DNA from 4 places in the Clostridium sp. FP1 genome. Region 2 is predicted to be linked to each of the others. Evidence: riboswitches for the same ligand, from Rfam matches in the RefSeq annotation. Region 2 holds a riboswitch; each other region holds the start of a gene.
What was found. Region 2 has a riboswitch for cobalamin ahead of G9F70_RS11300 (cob(I)yrinic acid a,c-diamide adenosyltransferase). Riboswitches for the same ligand answer to the same signal wherever they lie in the genome.

Region 1: another riboswitch for cobalamin. It lies ahead of G9F70_RS20635 (pyridoxal phosphate-dependent aminotransferase); the one in region 2 lies ahead of G9F70_RS11300 (cob(I)yrinic acid a,c-diamide adenosyltransferase).
Region 3: another riboswitch for cobalamin. It lies ahead of cobU (bifunctional adenosylcobinamide kinase/adenosylcobinamide-phosphate guanylyltransferase); the one in region 2 lies ahead of G9F70_RS11300 (cob(I)yrinic acid a,c-diamide adenosyltransferase).
Region 4: another riboswitch for cobalamin. It lies ahead of G9F70_RS20745 (cobyric acid synthase); the one in region 2 lies ahead of G9F70_RS11300 (cob(I)yrinic acid a,c-diamide adenosyltransferase).

The regions. Positions count from the first base shown of each region.
Region 1 is NZ_JAAMNJ020000001.1:4,326,863-4,330,494, forward strand. It holds gene G9F70_RS20630 (cobyrinate a,c-diamide synthase) at 1-493, opposite strand, end outside; gene G9F70_RS20635 (pyridoxal phosphate-dependent aminotransferase) at 612-1,796, opposite strand; cobalamin riboswitch at 1,959-2,092, opposite strand; gene G9F70_RS20640 (transposase) at 2,225-3,139, shown strand; gene cobS (adenosylcobinamide-GDP ribazoletransferase) at 3,373-3,632, opposite strand, start outside.
Region 2 is NZ_JAAMNJ020000001.1:2,349,398-2,353,029, forward strand. It holds gene G9F70_RS11290 (Rpn family recombination-promoting nuclease/putative transposase) at 63-896, shown strand; gene G9F70_RS11295 (hypothetical protein) at 1,381-1,608, opposite strand; cobalamin riboswitch at 1,766-1,939, shown strand; gene G9F70_RS11300 (cob(I)yrinic acid a,c-diamide adenosyltransferase) at 2,107-2,646, shown strand; cobalamin riboswitch at 2,692-2,865, shown strand; cobalamin riboswitch at 3,139-3,318, shown strand; gene cbiQ (cobalt ECF transporter T component CbiQ) at 3,541-3,632, shown strand, end outside.
Region 3 is NZ_JAAMNJ020000001.1:2,454,151-2,457,782, reverse strand. It holds gene G9F70_RS11850 (ABC transporter substrate-binding protein) at 1-555, opposite strand, end outside; gene cobU (bifunctional adenosylcobinamide kinase/adenosylcobinamide-phosphate guanylyltransferase) at 636-1,196, opposite strand; cobalamin riboswitch at 1,358-1,538, opposite strand; gene arcC (carbamate kinase) at 1,694-2,644, opposite strand; gene G9F70_RS11835 (basic amino acid/polyamine antiporter) at 2,729-3,632, opposite strand, start outside.
Region 4 is NZ_JAAMNJ020000001.1:4,355,066-4,358,697, reverse strand. It holds gene G9F70_RS20755 (permease) at 1-80, shown strand, start outside; gene G9F70_RS20750 (TIGR03943 family putative permease subunit) at 183-1,028, shown strand; cobalamin riboswitch at 1,249-1,422, shown strand; gene G9F70_RS20745 (cobyric acid synthase) at 1,545-3,089, shown strand; gene cbiB (adenosylcobinamide-phosphate synthase CbiB) at 3,259-3,632, shown strand, end outside.

The DNA of each region.
Region 1 (3,632 bases), 2.0 Mb from region 2:
TACAGTTTTCTTTAATAGATGCTTTAAGTAAATTATAATAACTTTCTGTTACATTGTTTAGTATTATGCCCTTTATATTAGCGTCTTTGAAATTCGCTATTCCATTTATTTCTGCACAAAGAGTTGCTACCTGAGCCTTTGGAGACAATACAAGTATAATAGGTAAGTCCAAAACCTTTGATATGTGATAAGTAGAATAGGATGTATCTGTACCTTTCCCATCATATAAACCCATAACACCCTCAACCACCCCTAAGTCACCATCGCCTCTAGAAAAGCTAGCTTTAACTCCCGCCTCTCCCATAAGATATAAATCTAAATTTCTTGAATCACTACCGGTTATCTTTGTATGAAAAGCTGGGTCTATATAGTCAGGGCCTACTTTGTACCCTTGTACCTTAAATCCTCTATTTTTTAGTGCTTTCATAATTCCCAGTGTTACTGTGGTTTTACCACCACCACTGCAATTCGAAGCTATAATTATACTCTTCATTTTTAATCTTCACATCCTTGTTTTGCTAGAATTCAAATAGTTGTTATCCATCTTCAATGTTTACCTGTCCCCGCCTAATTGCCGTATTTATATCCAATGTTTACCTGTCCCCGCTTGATTAAACTTTAAATTTCAAACTCTCTAGCATTGCCACCAATTTTTCATTGCTACCCCTATCCTTAATAGCCAGCCTTATATACTGTTTATCAAGTCCTCTAAAATTGTCTGCTTTTCTTATTACAAAGCCTTGTTCTAGGCAACTCTTATAAAATTCCTCTGAGTTTAGTCCTTTTTCAAAGGCAAGTCCTTTTTCAAAGGCAAGTCCTTTTTCAAAGGCAAGTCCTTTTTCAAAGGCAAGTCCTTTTTCAAAGGCTAGTCCATTTAATTTGCAAAGCACATAATTTCCATAGGTTAAAAATACTTCTTCTATAAAATAAATATTTTTCAATGATTTTAAAAATCTAGGTCTTTCCTCTCTTATCCACTCTTTGCTTTTTTGAATATATACACTATCCTTTAACACATGGCGTGCTGCAACTTCTGCAAAGCAATTTATGTTCCATGGGTTTTGTTTTGATTTAATATTTTTTATTAAATCAGCATTACTACTTATTCCATACCCAAACCTTATACCAGGCATTGCAAAAAATTTAGTTAAAGCTCTTATTATAAATAAACACTTGTACTTTTTAACTTCGTCTACAAAACTGTGCCTGGAATCTCCCGTAAATTCAATAAAAGCCTCATCTATTATTATTACTTTATTATTACTCTCACAATATTCAAGAATTTTTTGAAACTCGCCTCTATCAATGATATTGCCATTAGGATTATTGGGATTACCTAAAACCATGGCTTCTACCTTTTGTAATTTATTTAAAATATCTTCATAATCATAGGAAAGCTGAGCATATTCAGTCTTTAATAAGTCATTATAATTAATATCCTCTTTTAAATAGGAATACTCTATATTACAACCCCACTTTTTAGCATCAATCTCATACTCTACAAAAGAAGGCACAACAATTAATAAGCTTTTATGACAAGCTATAACCAAGTCAATTATTTCTGCAGCTCCGTTGCCTAAAACAAAATACTCTTCTGGGCAATCAATATATTCTCTTAAAGCTTTTAACACATCTCTATATTGAATATCTGGATATCTTGTTAAGGCATTTATTGCTTCATTAATGTTATCAATGAAGCTTTTAGGAACCCCTAATGGATTTATATTAGAACTATAATCAATTAACTCTCGGCCCTGAAGTAATCCATCAGTATAAACGTCTCCACCATGTATCATTAAATACCTTCCTTTCTATTTATAACTTTTCAGAAGCCACCCAGCTTCTTCAATATACTATCTTTTTAAACGCAAAAAAAGTAGTAAGCTTAAGATAGCGACTACTTTTTAATTAATTTATAATTAAATTAACTATATTAAAAAGCTATTTCCCTCCGAAATCTTTGTTAACATCATTTAGGCAGGTCTCCTGGCTTTTGAAGAGCTATCCTCAATTACAGTAGCGGGGGCTGCTGCGGATTTAAACCGCATTCCCTTTTCACCTATTAAAAGGCACCTAAAATTCTATTCTATTTTAACTACAGTTTATTATAATTACGCCCTCATGTCAATAAAATGCTTGGGGACGGTTAACAACTTTTTGAACTATGAATATCTTCACCAGTTAAAGGCAATAATATAAAAAATTATATAAAGAGGTGTTTTTTATGGCAAGAAAAGCAAGATTAAAAACAAATGATGCTATATACCATATTATGTGTAAAAGCATCACTGAGGTAGATTTGTTCAGAGATGATGAAGATAAGAAAAAATATTTATCTCTTGTAAAAAAATACAAAGATCTCCATCATGTTAAAATTTATGGGTACTGTCTTATGGATAACCATTCACATCTATTAATTGATGCTAATGGTGCAGATATATCAAAAGTCATGCATGGAATAAATTTTTCTTACGCAATGTACTTTAATAAAAAGTATAAAAGAGAGGGCCATCTTTTTAAAGACAGATTCAAAAGCAAAATAGTTGATAGTGATAGATACTTAAGGACTGTATCACTATATATACATAATAATCCTACAGATATAAGTGAATTTAAAGATTGTCCTGAAAAATATGCTTTTTCTAGTTTGGGAATATATATTGGAAAACGACGTGACCATTTAAACATAGTTGATTACGGATTTGTCATGGGCTTTTTTGGTAATAATCTTAAACTGGCAAGGAATTATTACTATAGCCTTGTTTTTGGATGCACCGACGAAAAATTAAAAGAAGAATTTGAATTTAAAGATGAAAAGACAAAGTATTGCAGTGTCCGGACAATACTTGTAAGAAACTTTAAGCCTGAAGATATCATAGAATTTATAGCAGTAAAGATGAATATAGCAAAGCTCCAACTTCATATGAAGTACAGTCGAAAACTTGTAGAAGCAAGAGCATTAACCGTTGTTTTAATGAGGAGTATTTGCAATTTAAAATCCAGTGATATATCCAACATACTTGGAAACATTACACCAGCTAGAGTATCAAAATTAAGCAGTATTGGTCTAGAATTAATTAGAACTAACAAAAACTACGAAAATATCCTTGAGGAATTTATTAAATGTTACGCTGAGTAATTAATATTAAGCTTAATACCTTATTGTATCTCTATATTTTAATTTATAAAAAATTACAAGATAATATAAAGCTATTTTTAATTAAATAAATTTGGACAAGCCTTTAAAAATATCATATCTTATTAAAATATCCCATGAAAATAAGTACTGAAAACATCATTAATTAAAAAGTACAAAGTTTCATAAAAACCTTGTACCAAAATATAGTTTAATTAATTGTTAACCGTCCCCGCTTAATTCATAGCTACAAATAAAATCATAATTAAAATTTCAACTAATTCATTATTAGCACCTAAACTATCTCCTGTAAGTCCCGTAATTTTGCTTTCACAAAACTTATTAAAGAGTAAACTTAAAAGGAGCCCTGAAGCTATTAATATAACACTTTTATTAAATCCTATTAATAAAGTCCCAAGTATAATAGTTGTAATACCTGTAATCACAACCCTTTTAACGTCTATATTGCCAATAAATATATTGCCTGAGCCATTTT
Region 2 (3,632 bases):
TTTCAAGTACGGTTCTTAGACGGGAAAGTGGAAGTAATTCCACCTACCTAGTCAGCAAGCGATTGTTCGGAGAAGTAGACTCTAAAGAAAATTTAATATCCTTATTAAATGCAATATTAAAACTTCCAGAAGATAATAAATTAAAAGACATAACGGTTATTGAAAATAAGGAATTAGTAAAAGAATTAATAGATGATAAAACTGGAAGACTTGATGTCAGAGCTGAAACATTGGATAATACACAAATAGATATTGAGATTCAACTAATTGATCAAAAGAATATAGTGGAAAGAATGCTGTACTATATGTCAAAAATGTATGTGGAACCTATAAAAGCTGGTGGAAAATATAAGGATTTAAAAAAGACCATAGTGATCGGTATTTTAGATTTTGATTATTTTCATATTGAAAAGTTTCACTCAACATTTCATTTTTATGAAGATGAACTAAAAGCATTCATGTTAACGGATAAACTAGAAATAAATTTCATAGAACTTCCAAAGTTTAAAAGAGGATTAAAAAATATAAATAACCCTTTAGATAGATGGTTAATGTTTTTAGAAGAAGATACTTCTAATGATATGTTAAAGGAGGTTTTAGCGGTGGACGCTGTTATAAGAAACGCAGAAGAAAGACTTGAATGGTTAAGTAGCGATGAAGAAACAATAAAACTGTACAAAGCAAGAGAAGAATCCCTTATTGAAAAGATGAGTTTACTAGATGAAGCAGAAGAAAGAGGACTTAAAAAAGGAATTGAACAAGGGATTGAACAAGGAAAAATAGATATGGCAAAAGAAATGATTTTAGATGGAGAAAATATAGAAAAAATCAAGAAATACTCTAAACTTAATGAAAAAGATATTGAAAAATTGAGAAGAGAACTAATGTTACAATAAACAAAAAGGTATGATATAAATTTAGAGATAGTAGGGTCACAACATCTAACAAAATACTGCCGTTCGCCTTGGCTGGACGGTGTTTTTTATATGGTTGTCAGTTAAAATATTGCTTATAATCTAATTATAGGTTAATACGTAAACCGCCAAGGCGCATGATAGAGCCTAAGTGCAGTCGCACTAAGGCTCCATCACGTCGGCAGTACGAAACGTTAGTGCGCCAAGCAAAGCTTGGCATCTACTTGCAAGGTGAAAGTCCTTGTTGAGAAAGGTCTAACGCAACACTCATATCGAGTGTTGCGTTGAAGCTGGTAACGGCAGGATAAAGCGTACGCAGAGAACTATAAATAGGCTACAGGGAGAACTGTATCTCCTGAAATATATCCAGCCTCATAAACGTAGAATGCAGATGACGATGCGGTTAACGTCACGGAAGTCAGTACAGAAGAATCGTAAATGGTGAGATTCTCGAGGGTCTGCGGGGTCAAAGAACGTGGCATGTATATAGTCTTTTCGAATCAAGTATAGCTTTTATATCTTCCATAAGACTAGGTAAGTAATCTTCTATTTTTGTGCGTCCTCTCATATTGAAAGCATCTTCACATCTTATCCCTGTTTGTAATTCAATTTTACTCTTTGTTAGTGTGTCTCTACTAACATTAAATTCTTTAGCAATAAAAGTGTCGCCACCATAACCGTGTTCCTCGGACATACTTGCTAATATAATCCGTTTAAGAAAAATAATGATTCAATTATTTTTAAAATGAATCCTGAAAAAGGTTGGCAGTCAATGCCTGGAAAGCTATGGATGAAAACTTACTTTTAGCATTGCAAAAAAAGAAAAAATATTCTATACTATTGTTACAACTTAATAAAAAATTATTTAAGGTGCCTTTTAAAGGTTTAATAGGGAAAGTGGTCTAAATCCACTGCAGCCCCCGCTACTGTACACGGAGACAAATCCATACCACTGGCTAATGCTGGGAAGGTTGGAGGAGGGTGACCCGCAAGCCAGGAGACCTGCCTAGATGATATACAGCTTTATCCTACGGAGGGACGGAATGGCAATTATATATGCTTTTTTGCATTGTATTGCTTTCACATGGGATGTGAAGGCATTTTATTTTATATAAAGTCTTTTACTCGACCTTAAGAGGAAATTGCCGTAGTACCACGATTAGATATTTTTAAACAAGGAGAGATGAATATAATGGGAAAATTAAAAAATGGATATGTGCAAATTTATACAGGAAATGGTAAAGGGAAAACAACCGCAGCTGTAGGACTAGCTGTGAGAGCTGCTGGAAACGGATACAATGTATTTATGGTACAGTTTTTAAAAGGAAGTAAAACTGGGGAAATTGAAAGTTCCAAAAAATTGGCTCCTTTTTTTAATATATTTAGGTTTGAGAAAAAAAGAGGATTTTTTTGGACATTAAATGCTGAGGAAAAAATTGAATTAAAAGAAGAAGTTCAAAAAGGATATGAATTTTGCAAACAAGCATTAAAAGAAGAAAAATGCGATATACTTATTATGGATGAGGTAATGGGAGCATTGAACAATGGACTAATAAGTGAAGAACAAATACTAGAATTAATAGATAATAAACCTTACAATATAGAGTTAATTTTAACAGGAAGAAACGTACCTAAAGCTATAATAGATAAAGCAAATCTGGTAACTGAGATGAAGGACATAAAGCATTATTTTAATGAGGGAGTGCCATCTAGAGAGGGTATAGAATTTTAGATATTGCAATAAAGGTAAATATAGGCTATAATAACAGTAATAACTTAATAAATAGTCATCTAAGGTACCTTTTAAAGGATTAATAGGGAAAGTGGTCGAAATCCACTGCAGCCCCCGCTACTGTACACGGAGACAAATCCATACCACTGGCAAGCCCTGGGAAGGTTGGAGGAGAGTGACCCGTAAGCCAGGAGACCTGCCTAGATGATATGCAGCTTTATCCTACGGAGGGAAGGGATTGCAATTATATGTGTTTTTTTGCATTATATTGCTTTCGCATGGGATGTGAAGACATTTTATTTTTATAAAATATTTTGCTCGACCTTTTGTAGGTTGGGTATTTTTTTTTGGAATATAGTGTTTTAAAAGGTTGTTAATATACATAATAGAAAAAGAACAAGATGCTATGTTTGGAGGGGCAAAATATGTTACATCTTTACAACTAAATTCATTGACTTATTGTATAGTAAGAGCATTTGCAAAGAACTAAAAACTAAATAATAGAATATAGGTTTAATTAAAATTAATTAAAAGGGAATTGGGTTAAAATCCTGAACTATCTCGTAGCTGTAATAGATGAATTTAGGTATATTATGCCACTTGGAAACGGGGAAGGCGTACTTAAATAATGATTCTTTAGTCAGAAGACCTGCTTATATTTCTGCACCATAAACTCTACGAGTGATAGAGAGGGCACTGTAATGAAAATTTGTTTATTTATTTTATATGAATAAGCATATTTTTCAAGCGTTTCCTTTTAACACTTTAGTTAAAAGGAATTTTGTTTTTTAAACCCAATTGTCGGTTCCATTGTTCACAATGTTTCCTCCATTTTTGTGGTTCTAAATTATTCAAGAATGCTAACATGAGATAAAAATTCAAAGGAGGTGTGACATGGGAAAAATTATTATTATTTTATGTGCCATATTTCTGATAGTTGTGGTTTTCTTCAAATGGAAACATGGAGATGGGCACACCAATGGTGA
Region 3 (3,632 bases), 100 kb from region 2:
AACCTTCTTTTTCATATCTGATATTATTGACTGTGCTTTTCCACTAGCATTTACAACCTGTCCAAGCTTTGACATTGTATCATATACACCAGCAAAACTTTCTTCACCATAAAGTACTATAACTTTTATATTAAGAGTTTCTAATTTTTTAACAACGGCCTTATCAAAATGAGTTGATGCAATAACTACATCAGGTTTTAATTCAACAATTTTCTCTATATTGGGTTTTAATAAACTACCAACAGAGGATACCTTAAGGGTCTCAGTTGGATAATCATCGTAATCACTTCTACCAACTAGATTTCCACCTTTGCCAAGGGCATATACTCCCTCTGTTATATTTGGTGCAATTGTAATAATTCTTTTAGGTTCTTTTTCAATGGTAACTGTTCTATTATATGAATCTACTACTTTTATAGGATATACCACACCTACAGCTTCCTTTTTAGTAATATTCGGCTCCTTGTTGCTTGCACCCTTGTTACCACATGCACTAAACGCAAAACAAACAAAAATAGCTAAAACTATATTTATTATACTTTTTTTCTTAAACATAAATTTCCTCCTAGTATTCCTTAGGGGCACTAAACAATTATTAATTGTTTAGCCTCCATAAATTTTGATTTTATAATTACTTATTTAATTTTAATTGGAATTCCACAAACCACCAAGTGAACGCTCTGCGCCCTGGATGCTATATACTGATTTACTCTACCTGCAATATCGCGAAAGACCCTTGCCATTTTATATTCTGGTACAATTCCTGCTCCAATTTCATTAGTTACAATAATTACTGTTTTTGTACTTTTTTCAGCTTCGCAAAGAAAATCAGCTACTTCTTGTAGAATTTCTTTTTCCATACTATCTATAGCCTCAGCATTAAGATCATCAAATTTATCCCCTGAAATATCAAACATAAGATTTGTAACCATTATTGTTATACAATCTAATAAAATCGTATCAAAGTGTATTTCTTCATTATAAAATACCTGTTTTAAATTCTTATAGCCTTCAAAAGTATGCCAATTAGATGGTCTTCTTTCTTTATGCTTTTTCACTCTATCCTTCATTTCATCATCAAATGGAATTGAAGTTGCGATATAAAGTACACCCGCCTTTTCTTCTTTAGCTAACTTCTCTGCATAGGTACTTTTCCCGCTCCTTGCACCACCTGTTACAAGTACAATGTTTTTCATATTATCTCCTTATTAATTTAGTGATAAATCCATAAGTAAAAAAATAGCAAATAAAAAAACCACACCTCATGGATGTGGAATAATGCAATTAATTTTTTTCACCTATTGGATTACCCAATATTATTGTTAAATTATGCATCTTTCATCCTCCCCCCGAAGACTAAAATCGTGAGCATTTAGGCAGGTTTACTGGCTTTAGCGTCATCTTACTCTCCAACCTTCTCAGTTTCCCAATGGTTTTTTGGATTTCATCCTCTAATACAGTAGCGGCGGGCTGCAGTGGTCTTTAACCACTTTTCCTTTTACCCCTTGTTACAGAGCACCTATAGCTAATATTTAATTTATAAATTTACAATAATAATTGTAACATCAAAAAAATATTAAAGCAATAGAAACTCATTATACCTTTGCATCAACTTAAACTGGTTATAAAACCGTCAAAAAAGTTAAATATAAGTCATAAGCATTTTCAGCTTATGACTTACATTTAAACACTATTAATTTATTATTACTGTTCCAGCTGTTCCACCTATCGCTTCCCTAGCTTTCTCAAGGGATGTTATAATTGCTTTTCTACCTTCTTTTGCTTCAACAAAGCTAAGAGCTGCTTTTATTTTAGGAAGCATTGAACCAGGAGCAAAATGTCCTTCTTCGATATAAGTTTTAGCTTCTTTTACTGTTATACTTGAAAGATTCTTTTGATTAGGCCTTCCAAAGTTAATAGCAACCTGTTCAACTGCTGTAAGTACAACCAATGCATCAGCATTTAATAATTCTGCTATTTTACAAGAAGCAAAATCCTTATCTATTACTGCTGGTACTCCTTCAAGTGTTCCATTTCCTGTGTCAATTACAGGTATACCACCTCCACCAACAGTTATAACAACATGTCCAGCTTCAACTAATGTTTTTATAATAGGTTCTTCAACTATGGCCATTGGAAGTGGTGAAGCCACTACACGTCTCCAGCCTCTATTTGAATCTTCCTTCATTATATATCCTTTTTCAGTCATTAGTTTCTTCGCTTGCTGCTCTGTAAAGAAAGAACCTACTGGTTTAGTTGGATTCTTAAATCCTTGATCATTAGGGTCTACTATTACTTGAGTAACTACTGTTGCGACTTCCTTATTTATCCCTCTTTTTCTCATCTCTGCCCTAATGCTTTGTTGTAGATGATAACCTATATAACCTTGACTCATAGCTCCACATTCAGGAAAAGGCATTATTGGGCTATTTTCATTCATTGAAGCGGCTGCTTCATAAGTAGCTATAAGTTGACCTACTTGAGGTCCATTACCATGAGCAACAATTACCTCATGCCCCTCTTCAATTAAATCTACAATAGCTCCAGAAGTTTGTCTTGCAGTTACTAACTGCGCTTCTGCTGTAGTATCCTTAGGATTTGCTTGAAGGGCATTTCCACCAAGTGCTATTACTATTCTTGCCATATTTATCTCTCCTTTTATGTTAAGCTAGTAAATATATTTTATTTAACAGCTTTTATATTTTATAAGATTTTATTGAAATTACACCTAAAGTTTAATTTTACCAATTGATAGCAGTATAATCATTAAGATTGCCACTACAATAATCGCAGCCATTGCTATTTTCTCATTTGAACTAATAGGTTCGTTCTTTTCTTTCTTAGCCTTTATAAATACAAATATACCAACTGCATACAGTATTACTGCTGCTCCTAGATAATTTATTCCTACTGCATAAATCACATATATCGAATAGACACAAGCTAATATAGAAACTATCTTATCTTTAGCTCCTAGACCATCTGCTAATGAAACCTTAACTGCATATAATGATGAAAGTAAATATGGAATTAAAATACAGGTTGTAGAAATTAAAAATACATTACCATAGGCAGACTGAAGTACTGGTAAAAGTAGCGAAAGTAAAAATATTTGAGTTAATGCATCAGTTAGTAGTAATGAATTTATTGCAGCACCATTGTCATTTTGTTTCATAAACCATTTCGGCATTGTGCCACCTTTTGCCGCAACATAAGGAATTTCCGCTGCAAGCATAACCCAGCTAATTAAGCAGCCTACAAGTGAAATTATTAAACCAACTTTAACAATTATAGCTCCAAAACTGCCAAGTACAGTAAGGGATAGCATATCTGCTAAAGGTGTGGCTGAATTAATAAGAGTTTCAGCTGGAATTACTCCCATAGCTGTTGTTGAAACCAGTATGTAAAGAACTAAAGTTATAATTAAACTTATTATTGTAGCCGTTCCAACAATCTTTTGAGATTTTGCCCTCTCAGATAGTACTGTTGCAGCTTCAATACCAATAAAACACCACAAAATTGTACCCATTGCGCCTTTAACTTGCAAGAACAATGTAGTAGAATTTCCAGTGGCCGCTAACACTGTTTTCCAATTTTCTACATTGAAAGTTCCAGATTTGAATATTGCCAGC
Region 4 (3,632 bases), 2.0 Mb from region 2:
TAATTACTATTTGCTTTATTTTAGCTGTTATAGCAAACATATTTCCTCTTGAGGTGTTAAGCAATGCTTTAACTTTATAGATAATTCTTTATATGGATAAAACTATAATAAGTATCTACCTACAAGGGATATATTAATTAATAACTATTATCTAATCACAGGGTTATATAAGGAGGAAAGGGTTGAAAAAGAAGTTAAATTTAAATGAATTGATATGGTTTCTTATACTCACAGGCTTCACTTGTTATTTTTATATGATAATAAGTACAAATAAAATAACTTTATTTGTACATCCCAAAATGGTTAAATACGTAAAATTTGCATTATACTTTTTTATTACTTTACTTATTTTTCAAGGAAAAAATATTTATGCATTTAAAAAGGATAAAAGGTTAAAAATTGGATATATCATGTTTTTAATCCCGCTTACTTTAGGATTTCTATTAAAACCGGTGGGTATGAGTACTTACAGCGCCATGAATAAGGGGTTTTCATTAAACTCACAGTTGAAAATTAGTAACTTAAAGCATAAACATAAAGTTCTAGCGGATGGAACAGAGGTATGTGAGCATAATGAAGAACACATTAATTCTATTGACGGCGCTAACGTTTCATCAAATAAGTCTTTAGAAAATATGGTAGCAGTAAAAGGTGGAACTATAGATATTACTAAAGAAAATTTTATAAAAATTTATGAAGATATATATGGAAAGCCGCACAATTATGTTGGTAGAGTCATTAATACCAAAGGATTCATATATAAACAAAAGGGACTTAATGAAGGGGAATTTATATTATCTAGAATCATTGTAAGTTGCTGCGCTGCAGATGCACAGCTCCTGGGAATTTTGTGTGGTTATTCCGAGGAAAAATCATTCACAGAAGGCACTTGGGTAAATGTAGAGGGAACACTTGGGGAGCGAGAATATGTGGATTCAAAAAGTGGACAAATTACTGTGATTCCAATAATTAAAGTGAATAAAATAGAAAAAATAGATAAGCACAATAATGAGTATATATATAATTAGTTAATTCCAAAATTTAAGAAACATGTTAAAGGCATATGGAATTCTTAGTTATTGACATAACTCATGTAATGCTATAAACTTAACAATGTAGAAATACATTAAATATTGTGATTTTTAATAAATTTAATTTTATTATAGGATTTTTTTAAAAAAGTGAATAGATATTTTTTAGGTGCCTTTTATTAATTAAGCTACGTTAGTAGATTAAGCTACATTAGTAGACAAAGCTACGTTAGTAGATTATTTAATAGGGTGAAAAGGGAATGTGGTTTAAATCCACAGCAGCCCCCGCTACTGTAATTGAGGACGAACCTTTTATAACCACCCGAAAGGGCAAGGGAAAGGGGAGAGTGAATCAAGAGCCAGGAGACCTGCCTAAATCAGTAATATTAAACTTTCGGCGGGAAAGAACTTGTAGAAATTAAGTTAGTGCAATGAAATTTTGTACATAACAGCAGGTGCGAAAGCTTGCTGTTTTTTATTTTGCATAAAAAAAACATACAAGGAGGGATAGTAATGGCTAAAATAATGGTTCAAGGAACGGCTTCATCTGTAGGGAAAAGCATATTAGTAACAGCACTTTGCAGGATTTTTAAACAAGATGGGTTTTCTGTGTGTCCTTTTAAGTCACAGAATATGTCATTGAATTCTTATATTACATTGGATGGAAAAGAAATGGGGCGTGCACAAGTACTTCAAGCCTATGCAGCTGGACTTGAGCCAGAGGTATTTATGAATCCAATTTTATTAAAACCTTCCTCAGATAAAAAGTGCCAAGTTATAGTTAATGGGAAGGTTTTTGGAAATAGTACAGCTATGGAATATCATAATATGAAAGTGGAATTTAAAGATATGTTAAAGATGCAGTTTGAAGAGTTAGAAAAGAAATTTGATATTATAGTAATGGAAGGCGCAGGAAGCCCAGCAGAAATTAATTTAAGAGATAGAGATATAGTAAATATGGGAATGGCAGAGCTTATAGATGCCCCTGTAATCCTAGCTGGAGATATAGATAAGGGTGGAGTATTTGCTTCTCTAGCAGGAACAATGCTTTTACTGAATGAGGAAGAGAAAAAAAGAGTTAAAGCCACTATTATAAATAAATTTAGAGGGGATATAGAAATCCTAAAGCCAGGTCTGACAATGCTAGAGGATATTATACATATCCCTTGCGCCGGAGTAGTTCCTTACTTTAGACTGGATTTAGAAGATGAAGATGGTACAGTAGAATTTAACAAAAAAATCACTGCACCTATTGATGTTGCCGTGATATGGCTGCCACATATATCAAATTTCACAGACTTAGATGCATTAAAGACTGAAGAGGATGTATCAGTTAGATTTGTTACAACTAAAGAAGAATTGGGAAATCCAGACTTACTTATAATACCAGGAACTAAAAATACTATTGAGGATTTAATTACGCTAAGAAAGTCAGGACTTGCAGAGGCTATTGTGAAATATAGCGTAGAAGGTAAGGTATTAGGTATTTGTGGAGGGTATCAAATGCTAGGAAATAGCTTAAATGATCCTTATTGCGTAGAAACAAATTTAGAAAAAATAGAGGGTATGAAGCTTTTAGACATAGATACAGTATTCGAGGAAGAAAAAATAACTACAAGAGTAAAGGCGCGCAGCATTAATATGAGAGCTATTAACGTAGTGAATAGTGATAATATTCAAGTCTATGGTTATGAAATACATATGGGGATTTGTAAGTATGGGCATAAGGCAAAACCACTCTTTGAAATATATGAAAAGAATAGTGAGAGCCCTTCATTAGAAGGTGAGCACTCGTCTTCCTTTGACGGAGCAATTAATGAAGGTGGAAATATTATGGGTACATATATTCATGGAATTTTCGATGGAGTAGAATTTAGAGAATATATAGTAAATGCGCTAAGAGTAAAAAAAGCTATGGAGACTAAAAAATCTAAGGTATATGAAAGTTTAAGAGAAAAAGAAATAGACAAGCTAGCAGATATAGTGAGAGATAGTATAGACATGGACTCAATCTATAAAATCATGGGACTAAAAAAGCTGGGGACGGTTAACAACTAATTAAACTAAAAAGTGAGGGACAGTTAACAATTAATTGAACTAAAAAGTGGGGGACAGTTAACAATTAATTGAACTAATTTAATCTAAAAAGTTGGGGACAGGTAACAAGTTGAAGACAGTTAACAACTTTATAAAAAATTAAAACATTATAAGATAGTGAGGAATTAATATGGAAATTCTATTTGCCATGAATGTAGTAGATTTAATATTAGCGGTTGTTCTAGACTTATTAATTGGAGATCCATATTGGTTTCCACATCCGGTGATTTATATAGGAAAACTTATATCTGCATTAGATAAGCTGGCTAGAAAGCTATGTAAAACCAATAAGCAAATTAAAGTTTTTGGAGGGGCCATTGTAGTCGTAGTAGCTTTTTCAAGTTATTTAGTACCCTTTATAATTTTGAAGGTTTCTAGTGAGGTTTTTTGGCTATACCATATTTTTAATATAATATTGCTTTGGACAACAATAGCTACTAGAGGACTTCATAAAGAGGGGAAGAAGGTATATGACTCCTTAGCTAAAAATGATATTGAAGACGC